2 linked regions of the Hamadaea flava genome follow. The protein of the gene in region 1 interacts with the protein of each later gene in a pairwise test. Links are inferred from orthologs where the notes say so. Each region holds a gene or a part of one and is shown on either strand. Other genes may lie near its edges.

What was found.
Region 2: the proteins of HDA40_RS24590 (region 1) and HDA40_RS32830 interact in binary tests that used the Escherichia coli proteins (3 or more experiments, as listed by UniProt). The link is inferred for Hamadaea flava from one-to-one orthologs.

Annotation. Positions count from the first base shown.
Region 1 is NZ_JAMZDZ010000001.1:5,201,776-5,208,676, reverse strand. Bases 2,800-5,619 are described here. They hold HDA40_RS24590 (glutamate-5-semialdehyde dehydrogenase), read right to left. Parts: upstream 4,919-5,619; coding sequence 3,680-4,918; downstream 2,800-3,679. Other genes in these bases: proB (glutamate 5-kinase), read right to left, coding at 4,930-5,619; HDA40_RS24595 (gamma-glutamyltransferase), read left to right, coding at 2,800-3,683. In the rest of the region: HDA40_RS24610 (hypothetical protein), read left to right, coding at 1-323; HDA40_RS24605 (NADH-quinone oxidoreductase subunit B), read right to left, coding at 328-855; HDA40_RS24600 (MFS transporter), read right to left, coding at 881-2,263; more of HDA40_RS24595, read left to right, coding at 2,247-2,799; more of proB, read right to left, coding at 5,620-6,039; HDA40_RS24580 (MGMT family protein), read left to right, coding at 6,101-6,424; HDA40_RS24575 (prenyltransferase/squalene oxidase repeat-containing protein), read left to right, coding at 6,466-6,901. UniProt on the Escherichia coli protein: Catalyzes the NADPH-dependent reduction of L-glutamate 5-phosphate into L-glutamate 5-semialdehyde and phosphate. The product spontaneously undergoes cyclization to form 1-pyrroline-5-carboxylate.
Region 2 is NZ_JAMZDZ010000001.1:6,984,653-6,991,733, reverse strand. The notes cover bases 1,493-4,492. They hold HDA40_RS32830 (sulfate/molybdate ABC transporter ATP-binding protein), read right to left. Parts: upstream 3,476-4,492; coding sequence 2,510-3,475; downstream 1,493-2,509. Other genes in these bases: cysT (sulfate ABC transporter permease subunit CysT), read right to left, coding at 4,256-4,492; HDA40_RS32825 (sulfate ABC transporter permease subunit), read right to left, coding at 3,475-4,263; HDA40_RS32835 (APC family permease), read right to left, coding at 1,493-2,468. In the rest of the region: HDA40_RS32840 (proline--tRNA ligase), read left to right, coding at 1-1,127; more of HDA40_RS32835, read right to left, coding at 1,248-1,492; more of cysT, read right to left, coding at 4,493-5,107; HDA40_RS32815 (sulfate ABC transporter substrate-binding protein), read right to left, coding at 5,107-6,159; HDA40_RS32810 (RrF2 family transcriptional regulator), read right to left, coding at 6,578-7,015. UniProt on the Escherichia coli protein: Part of the ABC transporter complex CysAWTP involved in sulfate/thiosulfate import. Responsible for energy coupling to the transport system.

The sequences.
Region 1 (6,901 bases):
CGCTGGCGGTGACCGCGCTGCTCACCGAGGCCGAGGTCGCCGCCCACATCGTGGTGCGTACCAGCGGGTTCGGGTCGATCCGGGTGACGGTCCAGTTCGCCTATCCGACCGGGAGGTTCGCGTACGCGACCGAGGAGGAGACCTTCGTGGTCACCGGGACGGGACGGAACGAATTCGTCGAGGTCATCGGGCTGAGCCTCGACCAGGCATGTGCCACGGCGGCCACCGAGACCGGCGACTTCGTGCGAGTGTCGGCCCGTTACGAGGCGACCGGACGCCCTGACGAGAACCTCACCGGCTACGCCTCCATCCAGTGCCCCTGACGGGTCACTGGGCGGGCGGCGGCACCACGGGGGCGGTGAGTGCGAGCGGATCGGGCCGGTCGACGCCGCCGATGCCCGGGTCCTCGGCCGCGATCTTCTCCTGCAGGCGCAGGATGCCGTGCAGCAGCGCCTCGGGGCGGGGCGGGCAGCCGGGCACGTAGACGTCGACCGGAATGATCTGGTCCACGCCCTTGGTCACCGAGTAGCTGTCCCAGTAGGGACCGCCGCAGTTGCTGCACGCGCCGAACGAGATGACGTACTTCGGCTCGGGCATCTGGTCGTAGAGCCGCTTGATCGCCGGGGCCATCTTGTCGGTGACCGTCCCGCTGACCACCATCAGGTCGGCCTGCCGGGGGCCGTGCGCGAACGGGATCACGCCCATCCGCATGAAGTCGTGCCGGCCCATGCTGGACGCGATGAACTCGATGGCGCAGCAGGCCAGGCCGAAGTTGAACACCCACAGCGAATAGCGGCGACCCCAGTTCAGCACGAACTTGATGGGGTGGCCGAGGACCGCGGGCAGCTGTGCCATGAGTCCAGCCTAATCCGTACGACCCTCACGCGGCCGCCGGGACGACCTCCGTGGTGAATCCGCGCAGGAAGAGCAGGGCCACGCCGACGATGACGGCCGGGACGAGGGTGAAGCCGAGCAGCACGCCCAGCTCGGCGTGCGAGGTCTGGACGGCGGAGACGCCGGTGGTGCTGGAGACGTAGCCGAAGAGCTGGAGGACCTGCCCGAAGATCCCGGGGCCGAGGGCCAGCCCCAGCGTCTCCCCGGCGGTCCACACCCCGGTGAACACGCCTGCCTGCCGCTTGCCGGTCCGGGCCGTGTCGTACGCGATGCAGTCGGGCAGCAACGCCAAGCCGAACAGCTGCTGACCGGCGTACCCGAAACCGATCACGGCGATCATCGCGTACACGAGGAAATGCGGGACGAGCGGCGCGGTGACCAGGGCGAGCGTGGCCGCGGTCAGGGTGGCGGAGGCCAGGATGTAGCCGCGGACCTTGCCCAGCCGCTCGCCGATCCGGCGCCACAACGGTGTCACGACCAGGGCCGGGGAGACCACGGTGAGGAAGAGCAACGGCGTCGCGCCGTGGTCGTGCAGGACGTGGTCGGCGAAGTACTGGACGCCAGCGAGCATGGCGGCGACCCCGGTGGCCTGCACGACGAAACACGCCACCAGTACGCGGAACGGCCGGTTGGCCGCGACCACCTTGAGCTGGGCGCGCAGCGAGGGTTCGGACGCCTGGACGGCGCCGATCGGCGCGGTGGCGGTGCCGTAGAAGGCGCAGAGCGTGCCGATGACCATGAGCGCCGCCACGAACAGACCCATCAGCCGGTGGCCGACGATGCCGCCGCCGGTGGTGTCCACGATCCATGGCGCGACCGCGCCGGACACGAGGATGGCGGTGGCGAGGAGCCCGACCCGCCAGGTCATCATCCGCGTACGCTCGGCGGCGCTGTCGGTCATCTCCGCCGGCATCGAGACGTAGGGCACCTGGAAGAACGCGAACGCCGTCGCGGTGAGCAGGAAGGCGACCGCCACGTAGCTCACGGCGAGGACGGGGCTGCCGCCCGGCGGGACGGGCCCGAACGGCGCGGCGAAGAGGGCGACGAAGAGCACCGCGAGGGTCAGCCCGGCCCCCAGGAGGTACGGCCGCCGCGCGCCCCAGCGCGTATGCGTGCGATCGGAGACCCGGCCGACGAGCGGGTTGGCGACGACGTCCCAGGCCTTGGGAGCGAGGACCAAAAGCCCTGCGAGACCAGCGGAAACGCCTAGAGTATCGGTCAAATAGGGCAGCAGGAGCAGCCCGGGAACAGTGCCGAACGCTCCCGTCACCAACGAACCGAGCGAGTACCCGATGCGGACGCGCGGGGACAGAAGTTCGCTGTCGGCGGGAGCGACGGCCACACTGTTCTGCATGGGCACCGCCTCCATGGGCACAGAGCGTACGGGAGTGAGAATCAGTCGCGTACCGGCTGGGGTCGCCGCGGGACATCCCGCGACGGTCGAGGCCGGCCTGCGCGTCCTCGCCGAGGGCGGAAACGCCGTCGACGCCGCGATCGCCGCGACCTTCGCCTCCTGCGCCGCCGAGACCATCCTGTGCGGACTGGGCGGTGGCGGGTTCGCCACCGTCTTCTCGGCCAACTCCGGCAGCGTCGCCGTCGTCGACTTCTTCTGCGCCATGCCGGGACTGTCCGGCCAGACTCCGGGACCGATGGTACCGATCGAGATCGACTTCGGCGGGGTCCCGATTCCCTACTCCATCGGCGGTGCTTCGGTCGCCGTGCCGGGCGTCGCGGCCGGGTGTGCCGAACTGCACCGGCGCTTCGGTCATCTGCCCTGGCTCGAGATCGTGCAACCGGCGTACGACATCGCGCACACGGGTGTTCCGATCCCGCCGCCGCAGGCGGAGGCGCTGCGGTCGATCGCCCCCGCGATGATCCTCGACCAGGGCGGTCCGGCGTACGCCCCGGCCGGCCGGCTGCTCGAAGGCGGCGACACGTTGCAGCACCCCGGACTCGACGACGCGTTCGCGCTGCTCGCCTCGGGCTACGACGAGTTCGCCGACTACACCTCGGGTCTCATGGTCGAGGCGGTCCAGGCCGGCGGCGGCAGCCTGAGCCGCAAGGACGTCGAGGCGTACCAGCCGATCTCCCGGCCGGTCCGGTCCGCGACGCTGGGCGGCCGCCACGTGTGCGGGCGGCTGGACCTCAACCGGACGCTCCCCACGATCGCCGCCCTGCCGCGGCTGGACCCGCTCAGCGGCCCGGACCGAGCCGTCGCGCTCGCGCACGCGCTCCAGGAGAACGCGCACCGGCCGGAAGGGCTGGGCGAGACCACCAACATCTCGGTGGTCGACGGCGAGGGCAACGCCTGCGTCGTCACGCACACCCTCGGGCTCGGCTCCGGCGTCTGGCTGCCCGGCCTCGGCATCCACCTCAACTCGATGCTGGGCGAGGGCGAACTGTTGGCGGGGCACATCCACCCCGGCGACCGGGTGCACTCGATGATGAGCCCGCTGGTGGTGCTGACCCCTGACGGCGACCTCGACCTCGCCGTCGGCTCGGCGGGCGCGTCCCGGATCCGGTCGGCGCTGCTCAGCACCCTGATCGCGTACCTGGTGGAGGGGCGCTCGGTGCCCGACTCGGTCGCCGCGCCCCGACTGCACGTCGCCGGGCAGATCGCTCATCTCGAACCGGGCTATCCGGCCGACGGCGCCGACGCGCTGGCCGACGCCGGGTTCGTCGTCCAGCAGTGGGAGCAGACCAACCACTACTTCGGCGGGGTCAGCGCGGTGGGGCGTACCGGAGCGGCCGGCGATCCGCGCCGGGGCGGGCACGCCCACGTCCTCTAACGGACGTGGCCGGCCCCCGTCACGACGTACTTGGTGGAGGTCAGCTCGGGCAGGCCCATCGGACCCCGGGCGTGCAGCTTCTGGGTGGAGATCCCGATCTCGGCACCGAAGCCGAACTCGCCGCCGTCGACGAACCGGGTCGAGGCGTTGACCAGCACCGCCGCCGCGTCGACCCGGGCGGTGAACTCGTTCGCCGCGCTCAACGAGCCGGTCACGATCGCCTCGCTGTGCCCGGTGCCGTACCGCGTGATGTGGTCGATCGCCGCGTCCAGCGAGTCCACGACGTCCACCGAGATCTCCAGCGCGAGGTACTCGGTCGCGAAGTCCTCCTCGGTCGCGGGGACGACCTCCCCGAAGCGCGCCACCGGCGCGGTACCGTGCACGACCACACCGGCGGCACGCAGCGCGTCGAGTGCCCGAGGCAGGAAGGTGTCGGCCACCGCCGAGTGGACCAGCAGCGACTCCGCCGCGTTGCAGACCGACGGCCGCGACGTCTTGGCGTTGATCAGGATCGACAGCGCCATGTCCAGGTCAGCGGTCTCGTCGACGTAGATGTGGCAGTTGCCCACGCCGGTCTCGATCACCGGCACCGTCGAATCCTCGACCACACTGCGGATCAGGCCCGCTCCCCCGCGCGGAATCAGCACGTCGACCAGGCCACGGGCGCGCATCAGGTCGCGTACGGTCTCGCGGGAGGACGGATCGACCAACTGCACCGAGTCGGCAGGCAGTCCCGTCTTCGCGATCGCCTCGCGGAGGACGTCGACGATGGCGGCATTCGAGTTCGCCGCGCTCGACGAGCCTCGCAGCAGCACCGCGTTGCCCGACTTCAAGGTCAGCCCGGCCGCGTCGGCGGTCACGTTCGGCCGCGCCTCGTAGATGATGCCGACCACGCCGAACGGCACGCGTACCTGCCGCAACTGCAGGCCGTTGGGCAGCGTCGAGCCGCGCACCACCTCGCCGACCGGGTCGGCCAGCGCGGCCATCTGCCGCAGGCCGTCGGCGATCGCCGCCAGCCGCCCGGGGGTCAGCGCCAGTCGGTCGACGATCGACTCGCTGGTGCCCGCCTCCCGCGCCGCCGCGACGTCCACGCCGTTCGCCCGCAGAATCTCGTCGGTACGCGTGACGAGCGCGTCCGCCATGGCGACCAGGGCGTCGTCCTTGACGGCGCGGGTGGCGGTGGCCAGCGTGCGGGCGGCGATGCGGGCGCGCTGCGCCAGTTCGGTGACCGACATCTTCATCCCTCTCAGAGCAGCACCAGATCGTCGCGGTGCACGACTTCACGCTCGTACGCCGGGCCGAGCGACGCGGCGAGTTCGACCGTCGACCGGCCGAGCAGGCCGGGCAGTTCCAGGGCGTCGTAGTTGACCAGCCCTCGGGCCACCGGCTTGCCGGCCTCGTCGACGAGATCCACCGGATCGCCGGCGGAGAAGGCCCCGTCCACTCCCGTGATCCCGGCCGGCAGCAGGGACTTCCGCCGATCGACGACGGCTGCCACCGCGCCCGGATCCAGGAAAAGCCGCCCACGCGCTTCGGTGGCATGGGCCAACCAGAACAGGCGCGCCGATGCGCGTACCACTTGGGCCGTGAAGAGAGTGCCCACCTCGGCGCCGGACAGGGCCGCAGGGGCCTGGGGCGCGGAGGTCAGGACGACGTGGATGCCGGCGCCGTTGGCGATGCGCGCGGCCTGGACCTTCGTGACCATCCCGCCGGTGCCGAGGCCCGCCTTGCCGGCGCTGCCGATGGCGACGCCGTCGAGGTCGTCCTCGCCGCGGACCAGGTCGATCCGGGTCGAGCCGGGCAGCGCGGGGTCACCGGTGTACAGCCCGTCCACGTCGGAGAGCAGGATCAGCAGGTCGGCCTCGACCAGCGCGGCGACCAGGGCGGCGAGCCGGTCGTTGTCGCCGAACCGGATCTCGCTCGTGGCCACCGTGTCGTTCTCGTTGACGATCGGGACCACGCCCAGGTCGAGCAGACGCTGGAGGGTACGCCGCGCGTTGCGGTAGTGCGAGCGGCGCGTGACGTCGTCGACGGTGAGCAGAACCTGCCCGACCGTACGCCCATGGGCGGCGAACGCCGCGGTGTACGCGTGCATGAGCAGCCCCTGGCCGACGCTGGCCGCCGCCTGTTGCGTGGCCAGGTCCCGCGGTCGGCGCGGCAGGCTGAGCGGGGCGAGGCCGGCCGCGATCGCGCCCGACGAGACCAGGATGATCTGCTTGCCCGCCAAATCGGCCGCGGTGAGCGCCTCGACCAGCGCACCCAGCCGGGCCGCGTCGAGACCGCCGGACGCGGTGGTCAGCGAGGAGGACCCCACCTTGACCACGATGCGCCGCGCGTTCGTGACTGTCTGCCGCACCGGACCATTCTGACCTGCGTGAATCCGCGGATGTCGGGTGGATCCCATAGTGTGGCGCGATGTGAGCCCTGAGGAGTATCGCGAGCAGGTCCTGCAGCTCGTCGAGCGGATCCCGGCCGGCCGGGTGATGAGCTACGGCGCGATCGCCGAATACCTCGCCGACGTCTCGGGCCGCTGCTCGGCACGTCAGGTCGGCACGATCATGGCCCGCTACGGCGGCGGGGTCCCATGGCATCGTGTCGTCAATTCGTCAGGACGGCTCCCGCCGGGGCACGAACAGCGGGCCGCACAGCTCCTTGCGGAGGAAGGCGTGCAGCTTAGGGCCGGTCGGGTGATCATGCAGACTACCTCCTGGTACCCCGAAGATCACACGTCCGGCCGTTGAGGGTGCGCTCGGTGACCGTCTAGCCTTTCTCCGTGATCGACATGGACGCGGCCATCGGCTTCGTGGTGGCCAAGGGCGACCAGGTCGACCGTGCCCGCCTTTCGTACCTGAGGACCGGGGCCGCGCCGTCCGAAGAGATCCGCGACAAGGCCGAGGCGGGCCAGAGCCGCGACGGCGGCTGGCCGGCGTACTGGGCCGACGGGGTCGCCTCCGTCGACGCCACGTGCTTCCGGCTGGCCGAACTCGACGACCTCGGCGCGCTCGGCCGACAGCCGGCCCGCCGCGCCCTCGACTGGCTGACCACTCGACAGCACGCCGACGGCAGCTGGGAGGAAGACTCCAGCCTCGCCGACATCGCCCCGCCGTGGGCAGTCCCCGGCGATCCCGAGGCTCGGCTCTACATCACGGCCAACGCCGCCTTCTGGCTCACCGTCGCCGGGCAGGACGCCCGCTCCGCCGGCCCCCTCGACGACCGGC
Region 2 (7,081 bases), 1.8 Mb from region 1 along the record:
TGGCGGTCGAGGCGTCGAACGGGACGATGGGCGGCAGTGATTCGCGGGAGTTCATGTGCCCGTCGGGTGCCGGTGAGGACATCACGATCGTCTGTCCGGGGTGTGGGTACGCGGCGAATGTGGAGGCTGCGCAGGCGGCGCTGACGGCTGTCGAGGACGTGGATCTGCTGGACGCGCCGGAGCGGTTCGCCACCCCGGGCGTACGCACCATCGAGGATCTCGCGGTCGGGCATGGCTTCGCCGGGGATCGTCAGATCAAGACGCTGGTGTATGTCGTGGACGATCAGTTGACGCTGGTGTTGTTGCGGGGCGACCACGCGCTGGTGGAGCAGAAACTGGTGGACGCGCTCGGGGCGATCGCGATTCGGCCGGCGCAGGCGGAGGAGATCCGTTCGGCGCTCGGTGCGTTGCCCGGCAGTCTGGGGGCGGTCGGCGTCAGCGAGTTGCCGATCGTGGCGGATGAGGCGTTGCGCGGGCGGCGTGGGATGGCGACCGGCGCCAACGTGGACGACGTGCACTTGCGTGGGGTCGAGGTCGATCGGGACATCGTGGTCGGGCGCTGGGCCGATCTGCGAGAGGTGGTCGCCGGGGAGCCGTGCGTACGCTGTGGCACGCCGTTGGAGGCGACGAAGACCGTCGAGGTCGGGCACATCTTCAAGCTGGGGCGTAAGTACAGCGAGTCGATGGGTGTCAGCGTGCTGATGGCGGACGGGACTCGGGTCGCGCCGATCATGGGTTCGTACGGCATCGGGGTGGAGCGGGCCATCGCGGCGATCGTCGAGACGCATCACGATGACAAGGGCATCGTGTGGCCGATGGCGGTGGCGCCGTTCCAGGTTGTCATCGTGCAGCTCGGTACCGATGAGGCGACCGCGTTGGCGGCCCGTGAGCTGTACGAGCGCTTGGGTAACAACGGTATCGAGGTCGTCTGGGACGACCGCGAGGAGCGGCCGGGCGTGAAGTTCAGCGACGCCGAGTTGGTGGGCATCCCGTTGCGGGTGACTGTCGGTGCGCGTGGGCTGGCCCGGGGCATCGTCGAGGTGACGCGCCGGTCGACCGGGGACACCGTCGAGGTGCCGGTCGAGGAGGCCGCCGTACGCCTCGCCGACCAAATCCGCCCCGCCTAACCCCCTCACCCTCCCTCCCCCGCCCTCCAGGGCGCGATCATGAACTTTCGGACACGACACGCCGGTCGATCATGACCGAAGGTTCATGATCGCGCGGATAGCCCGAGGGGAGGGCGCGGGTTAGGCGAGGCGGAGGCGGAGGGCGCGGTAGAGCAGGCCGACGCCGAAGACGGCGAGCCCGCCGACGACCGCCGGCCAGGGCAGTGTGGCGACGAGCACCACGCAGCCGAGGGCGCCGAGTGCCTGGAGGATCCGCGGGTAGCGCCGGTCGGCGCCGGTCTGGGTCCAGGCGGCCAGGTTGGCGATCAGGTAGTACACCAGGACGCCGAAGGATGAGAAGCCGATCGCGCCGCGGAGGTCGACGGTGAGCACGAGCGCGCAGACCACGACGGCGAGGGCGATCTCGGCTCGGTGGGGGACGGCGTACCGGGGGTGCACGGCGGAGAGCCAGCGGGGCAGGTCGTCGTGGCGGGCCATGGCCAGTGCGGTGCGGCCGATCCCCGCGATGAGGGCCAGCAGTGCGCCGAGGCTGGCGAGGGCGGCTCCGACGCGGACGAGGGGCGCGGCCCAGTTCCAGCCGGCGGCGTGCACGGCGTCGGCCAACGGGGCGACCGACGCGGCCAGCTTCTCCGGGCCGAGGACGTGCAGGAGCGCTACGCCGATGACGGCGTAGACGCCGACGGCCAGGGCCAGTGCGGTCAGAATGGCTCGCGGAATCGTGCGCTGCGGCTCGCGTACCTCTTCTCCCATGGTCGCGATCCGCGCGTACCCGGCGAAGGCGAAGAACAGCAGACCGGCCGATTGCAGGACCCCGTAGGGTGACGCGCCGCGCGAAGCTGCTGGGCCCGGGGGCCCCAGCAGGCCCGCGGTGGCGACCACCGCGAGCACGGCCAGGACCGCGACGACGATGATCATCGCAAGCCGGGCGGTACGCGTGACGCCGCGGTAGTTGACCGCGGCCAGGGCGAGGACCGCGACGACGGCGGCCGGGCGCTGCCAGGGCGCGGGTACGGCGTAGGCGGCGAACGTCAAGGCCATGGCCGCGCAGGAGGCGGTCTTGCCGACGACGAACCCCCAGCCCGCGACGTAGCCCCACCACTCCCCCAGCCGTTCGCGGCCGTAGACGTAGGTGCCGCCGGAGGTCGGGTACTGCGCGGCGAGCTGGGCCGACGCCGTGGCGTTGCAGTACGCGACGACGGCGGCCACGGTCAGTCCGGCGAGCAGCAGGCTGCCGGCGGCTCGCGCGGCGGGGGCGAACGCCGCGAAGACGCCGGCTCCGATCATCGAGCCGAGCCCGATGACGACCGCGTCGGCCGGGCCGAGCCGGCGGGCCAGTTCCACGCCGCGATTGTGTCAGCCGGCAGCCCGGCCCGGGTGCCCGGTCAGGCGTCGGCGACCGCCAGGGACTTCGCGGCCGGAACGGCTCTGAGGTGGACGGTGTCGCCGGGTGCCAGGCCGAGCCGGCTCGCCGCGCCGCGGGTGATCTGCGCCCAGACGTCGCGGTCGCCGGCGGTCAGCTCGACGCGTACCTCGAAGCCGAGGTGCACGATCCGGTTGACGACGGCCGCCGTCGAGCCGTCGGCGGGCTCGGCGGTGACGTCGATGTCGTGCGGCCGGACCAGACGGCCGTCCAGCTCGGTCACCGGGCCGAGGAAGCTCATGACGAACGGGCTGGCCGGGTTGTCGTAGAGGTCCTGCGGTCGGCCGGCCTGTTTCACCTCGCCGTCGGCGAGCACCACGATCTCGTCGGCGACGTCCATCGCCTCCTCCTGGTCATGGGTGACGAAGACGGTCGTCACGTGCACCTCGTCGTGCAGGCGGCGCAGCCAGGTCCGCAGCTCTTTGCGTACCTGGGCGTCGAGCGCGCCGAACGGCTCGTCGAGCAGCAGCACCTGCGGTTCGACGGCGAGCGCGCGGGCCAGCGCCATGCGCTGCCGCTGGCCGCCGGACAGCTGCGCCGGGTAACGGTCGGCGAACTGTTCGAGGTGGACCAGCTGCAGCAGCTCGTCGACCCGGGCCTGGATCTCGGCCTTCGGCCGCTTGCGGATCTCCAGCCCGAAGGCGACGTTGCGGCGGACGCTCATGTGCTTGAACGCCGCGTAGTGCTGGAACACGAACCCGACGTTGCGGCGCTGCGGCGACAGCCGGGTGGCGTCCACGCCGGAGATGAGCACCGCTCCGGCGTCCGGGGTCTCCAGTCCGGCGATGACGCGCAGCAGGGTGGACTTGCCGCCGCCGCTCGGACCCAGCAGGGCGGTCAGCGAACCGGAGGCGATGTCGACCGAGACGTCCTTGAGCACCGGGGTGCGGCCGAACGACTTCGAGACGCCGCGTACTTCGATGGCCATCAGTTGCCGTCCTTCGGGCGCAAAAGGGTGGTCAGGAGCAGGGAGCCGACGGCCAGCAGGGCCAGTACGGTGGCGGCGGCGAACGCGGCGGGCACCTCGTAGTTGAGGTAGCGCTCCTCGACGAACAGCGTCAGGGTCTGGGTCTCGCCGACGACTTTGCCGGAGACGACCGCCACCGCGCCGTACTCGCCGAGCGCGCGAGCCAGGCACAGCACGATTCCGTAGCCGAGCGCGCTGCGGATGCCGGGCAGGGTGATCCGGCGGAACGTCTGCCACGCGCCCGCGCCGAGGGTCCGGGCGGCTTGTTCCTGGTCGTCGCCCATCTCTTCGAGCACCGGCACGATCGCCCGGACGACGAGCGGCAGGGAGACGAAGACGGTGGCCAGGACCATGCCGGGGAGGGAGAAGATGACGTGGATTCCGGCGCTCTCCAGCCAGCCGCCGACCGTCGAATACCGCCCGTACGCCAGGATCAGCGCGAGCCCGACGACGACCGGGGAGACCGCCAGCGGGAGATCGATGAGCGCGTTGAGCAGTCGTTTGCCGGGGAAGTTCGTCCGCGTGAGCAGCAGGGCGACCCCGACACCGAAGACGGTGTTCAGGACGACGGCCCACACGGCGACCTGGAGTGTCACCTGGAAGGCGTGGATCGCCTCCTCGGTGGTCAGCGCGTCGATCACGTTCTGCAGTCCGTCGCCGAAGGTCTGCCAGACGATCAGACCCACCGGCAGGATCAGCAGGAACAGCAGGTAGACCAGGGCGATCGCGCGGAGCAGGTACTTAGCCACGGCGGGACCCCCAACGCTGGACGAGATCCAGTCCGATGAGGACGACGAAGGCCACGACGAGCAGCGCCGTCGAGACGGCGGCCGCCGACGCGGTGTCGTCGCTCTCGATGCGGCCGAAGATGTTGACCGCGGCGACCTGGGTCTTGAAGGGCAGGTTGCCCGACAGCAGGACGGTGGAGCCGAACTCGGCGATGGCGCGGGTGAACGCCAGCCCCGCGCCGGAGACCATGGCCGGGACCAGGTTGGGCAGGATGATCCGGCGGAAGGTCAGCCACGGGCCGGCGCCGAGGGAGAACGCCGCCTGCTCCATGTCCCGGTCGAGTTCCTGGAGGACGGGCTGCACCGTACGCACGACGAACGGCAGCGTGACGAACAGCAGCGCGATGACCACCCCGGCCCGGGTGTACGCCAGGTTCAGGTGCAGTGGGCTCTTCACCCCATACAGGGCGAGGAGGACGAGGCCGGCGACGATGGTGGGCAGGGCGAACGGCAGGTCGATCAGGGTGTCGACGATGGCCTTGCCGGGGAACCGGTCGCGGACCAGCACCCAGGCGATGAGCGTACCCATGAGCACGTTGATGACCGCGACCAGCGCGGAAGCCCCGAGGGTCAGCTTGAGCGCCGCCCATGAGTCCGGGGTGGTGACCGCTGACCAGAACGTGCCGAACCCGCCCTCGACGCCCTTCCACGCGACGACAGTCAGCGGGAACAGCACGATCAGGCTGAGGTAGAGCACCGCGAGGCCCAGCCCGAGGCCGGGGCCGACGCGTGGTTTGCGACGGACCGAGGCCGGCACGCCCGCGGGAGCGGGAGCACCGGCCTCGGTGAGAACGGGGGCGGACATCACTTGCTCGGGCTCGCGCTGGGGCTGGTCGCCACGGTCGCGACGCCGTGCTTGGCCTCGATCAGGGCGATCGAACCGGTCTTGGCGTCGAAGAACTCCTTGGTCACGGCCGGCCAGCCGCCTAGGTCCTGGATCGTGAACAGGCCGGACGGGGTCGGGAAGGTCACGCCGGTGTCCACTCCGGACACGGTGGGCCGGTAGCCGTTCTGCGCGAAGATCTTCTGCCCTTCGGCCGAGTAGAGGAAGTCGAGGAACGCTTTGGCCTCAGCCGGGTGCTCGGAGTTCTTGGTGACCGCGATCGGGTTCTCGATCAGGATGGTCGAGTCCGGCACGGTGTAGTCGAGCTCCTGGTTGTGCTGCTGGGCGAAGATCGCCTCGTTCTCGTAGGAGAGGATCGCGTCGCCCTTGCCGCCGGTGAACGTCTGGAGCGAGGCCCGCGCCGACGCGTCCTGCACCGGCACGTTGCCGATCAGGCTGTCGATGTACGCCAGCCCGGTCGCCTTGTCCGCTCCCTTGTTCGCCTTGGCCCCGTACGCCGCCAGGATGTTCCACCGGGCGCCGCCGGAGGTGAACGGGTTCGGGGTGATGACCTCGACACCCGGCTTGATCAGGTCGTCCCAGGTCTTCAGGCCCTTCGGGTTGCCCTTGCGGGTGGCGATGACGACGACCGAGTCGGTGATGAAGCCCTTGGTCGGGCCGCTGTTCCAGTCCTCGGCGACCAGGCCGGCGGTGACGAGCCGGGTCAGGTCGGGCTCCAGGGAGAACGCCGCGATGTCGGCCTTGAGACCGGCCGCGACCGCCCGGCTCTGATCGCCGGAGGCGCCGAAGGACGTCTTGAACTTGACGTTCTTGCCGGCGTCGGTCTTCTGGAAGGCCTTGATCAGCGCCTCATATGCCGCCTGCGGAGTGGAGTACGCCACCAGCGAGAGCGTCACCTCGGCCTTGTCCCCGCTACCGGAGTCGCCGTCGCCGCATGCCGTGAGCGCAGCCGTCGCCAGTACGGTCGCCGCGATCCCGGCGGCGAGTCGGATGCTCTGCCTTCTGGTGACCATTCCTACTAATCCCATCATCCATAGTTTTCCTACTGACTTGATGGGTTTTGAGTTTGCCATGGTCGACCAACGATGGGAAGAGGCACTTTCGGGTGACCCCAGTCACCCGCTGGGCACGCCGGGTGGCTCGTTCGGCGAGTGCCGGTGGCCCTCCCGGCGCAGGGCTGACGGCTCCCCCCGGCAAGCGCCGGCAGCTCCCGGCGCTGGCAGCTCCCCGGCCAGCGCTCGCAGCTGCCCGGCAAGCGCTGGCAACTTCCCGGCTGGCGCTGGCAGCGATCATGCCGCTGGGGGAACGATCAGGGCGCTAGGGACATGACACGCCGGTCGATCACGACCGATAGTTCATGATCACGCCGAAAACACCGGCGAAGGGTCACGCCGAGAACACCGGCGAAGGGTCACGCCGAGAACACCGGAGCTAGAAGGGGAGCTGGCCGCTGGCCAGGTGCGCGAACGTCACCTGCTCCAGCATGCGCCGCTCCTGGGCTTCGACGGCGACCCAGACGTTCTGCAGCGTACGCGCGGGGCCCTGGTAGTCGAGGTCGGCCGGGATGTGGCCGCGCACTTGGGACAGCGGTCCGTCGATGATCTCGATGACTTCGGCGAGGCTGATCTGCGCGGCGGGCCGGGCGAGCCAGTAGCCGCCTTCGGGGCCGCGCTGGGCGTTCACCACTCCTCCACGCCGCAGCTGCAGCAGGATGCTCTCCAGGAACTTCGGCGGGATCTCCTGCGCCTTCGCGATCCGCTCCGAGGTGATCGGGAACTCGCCTGGAGGTTTCCCCGCTACGACAGGTTCGATCGTCGCCAGTTCGATGACGGCGCGGATCGCATAGTCGACGCGGGCGGAGAGGCGCATGCGAGTAATTATCACACTCCTCGTCCGGTCCTTGGGACGCCAGGGGCAGGGCTCGACCAGGCCATT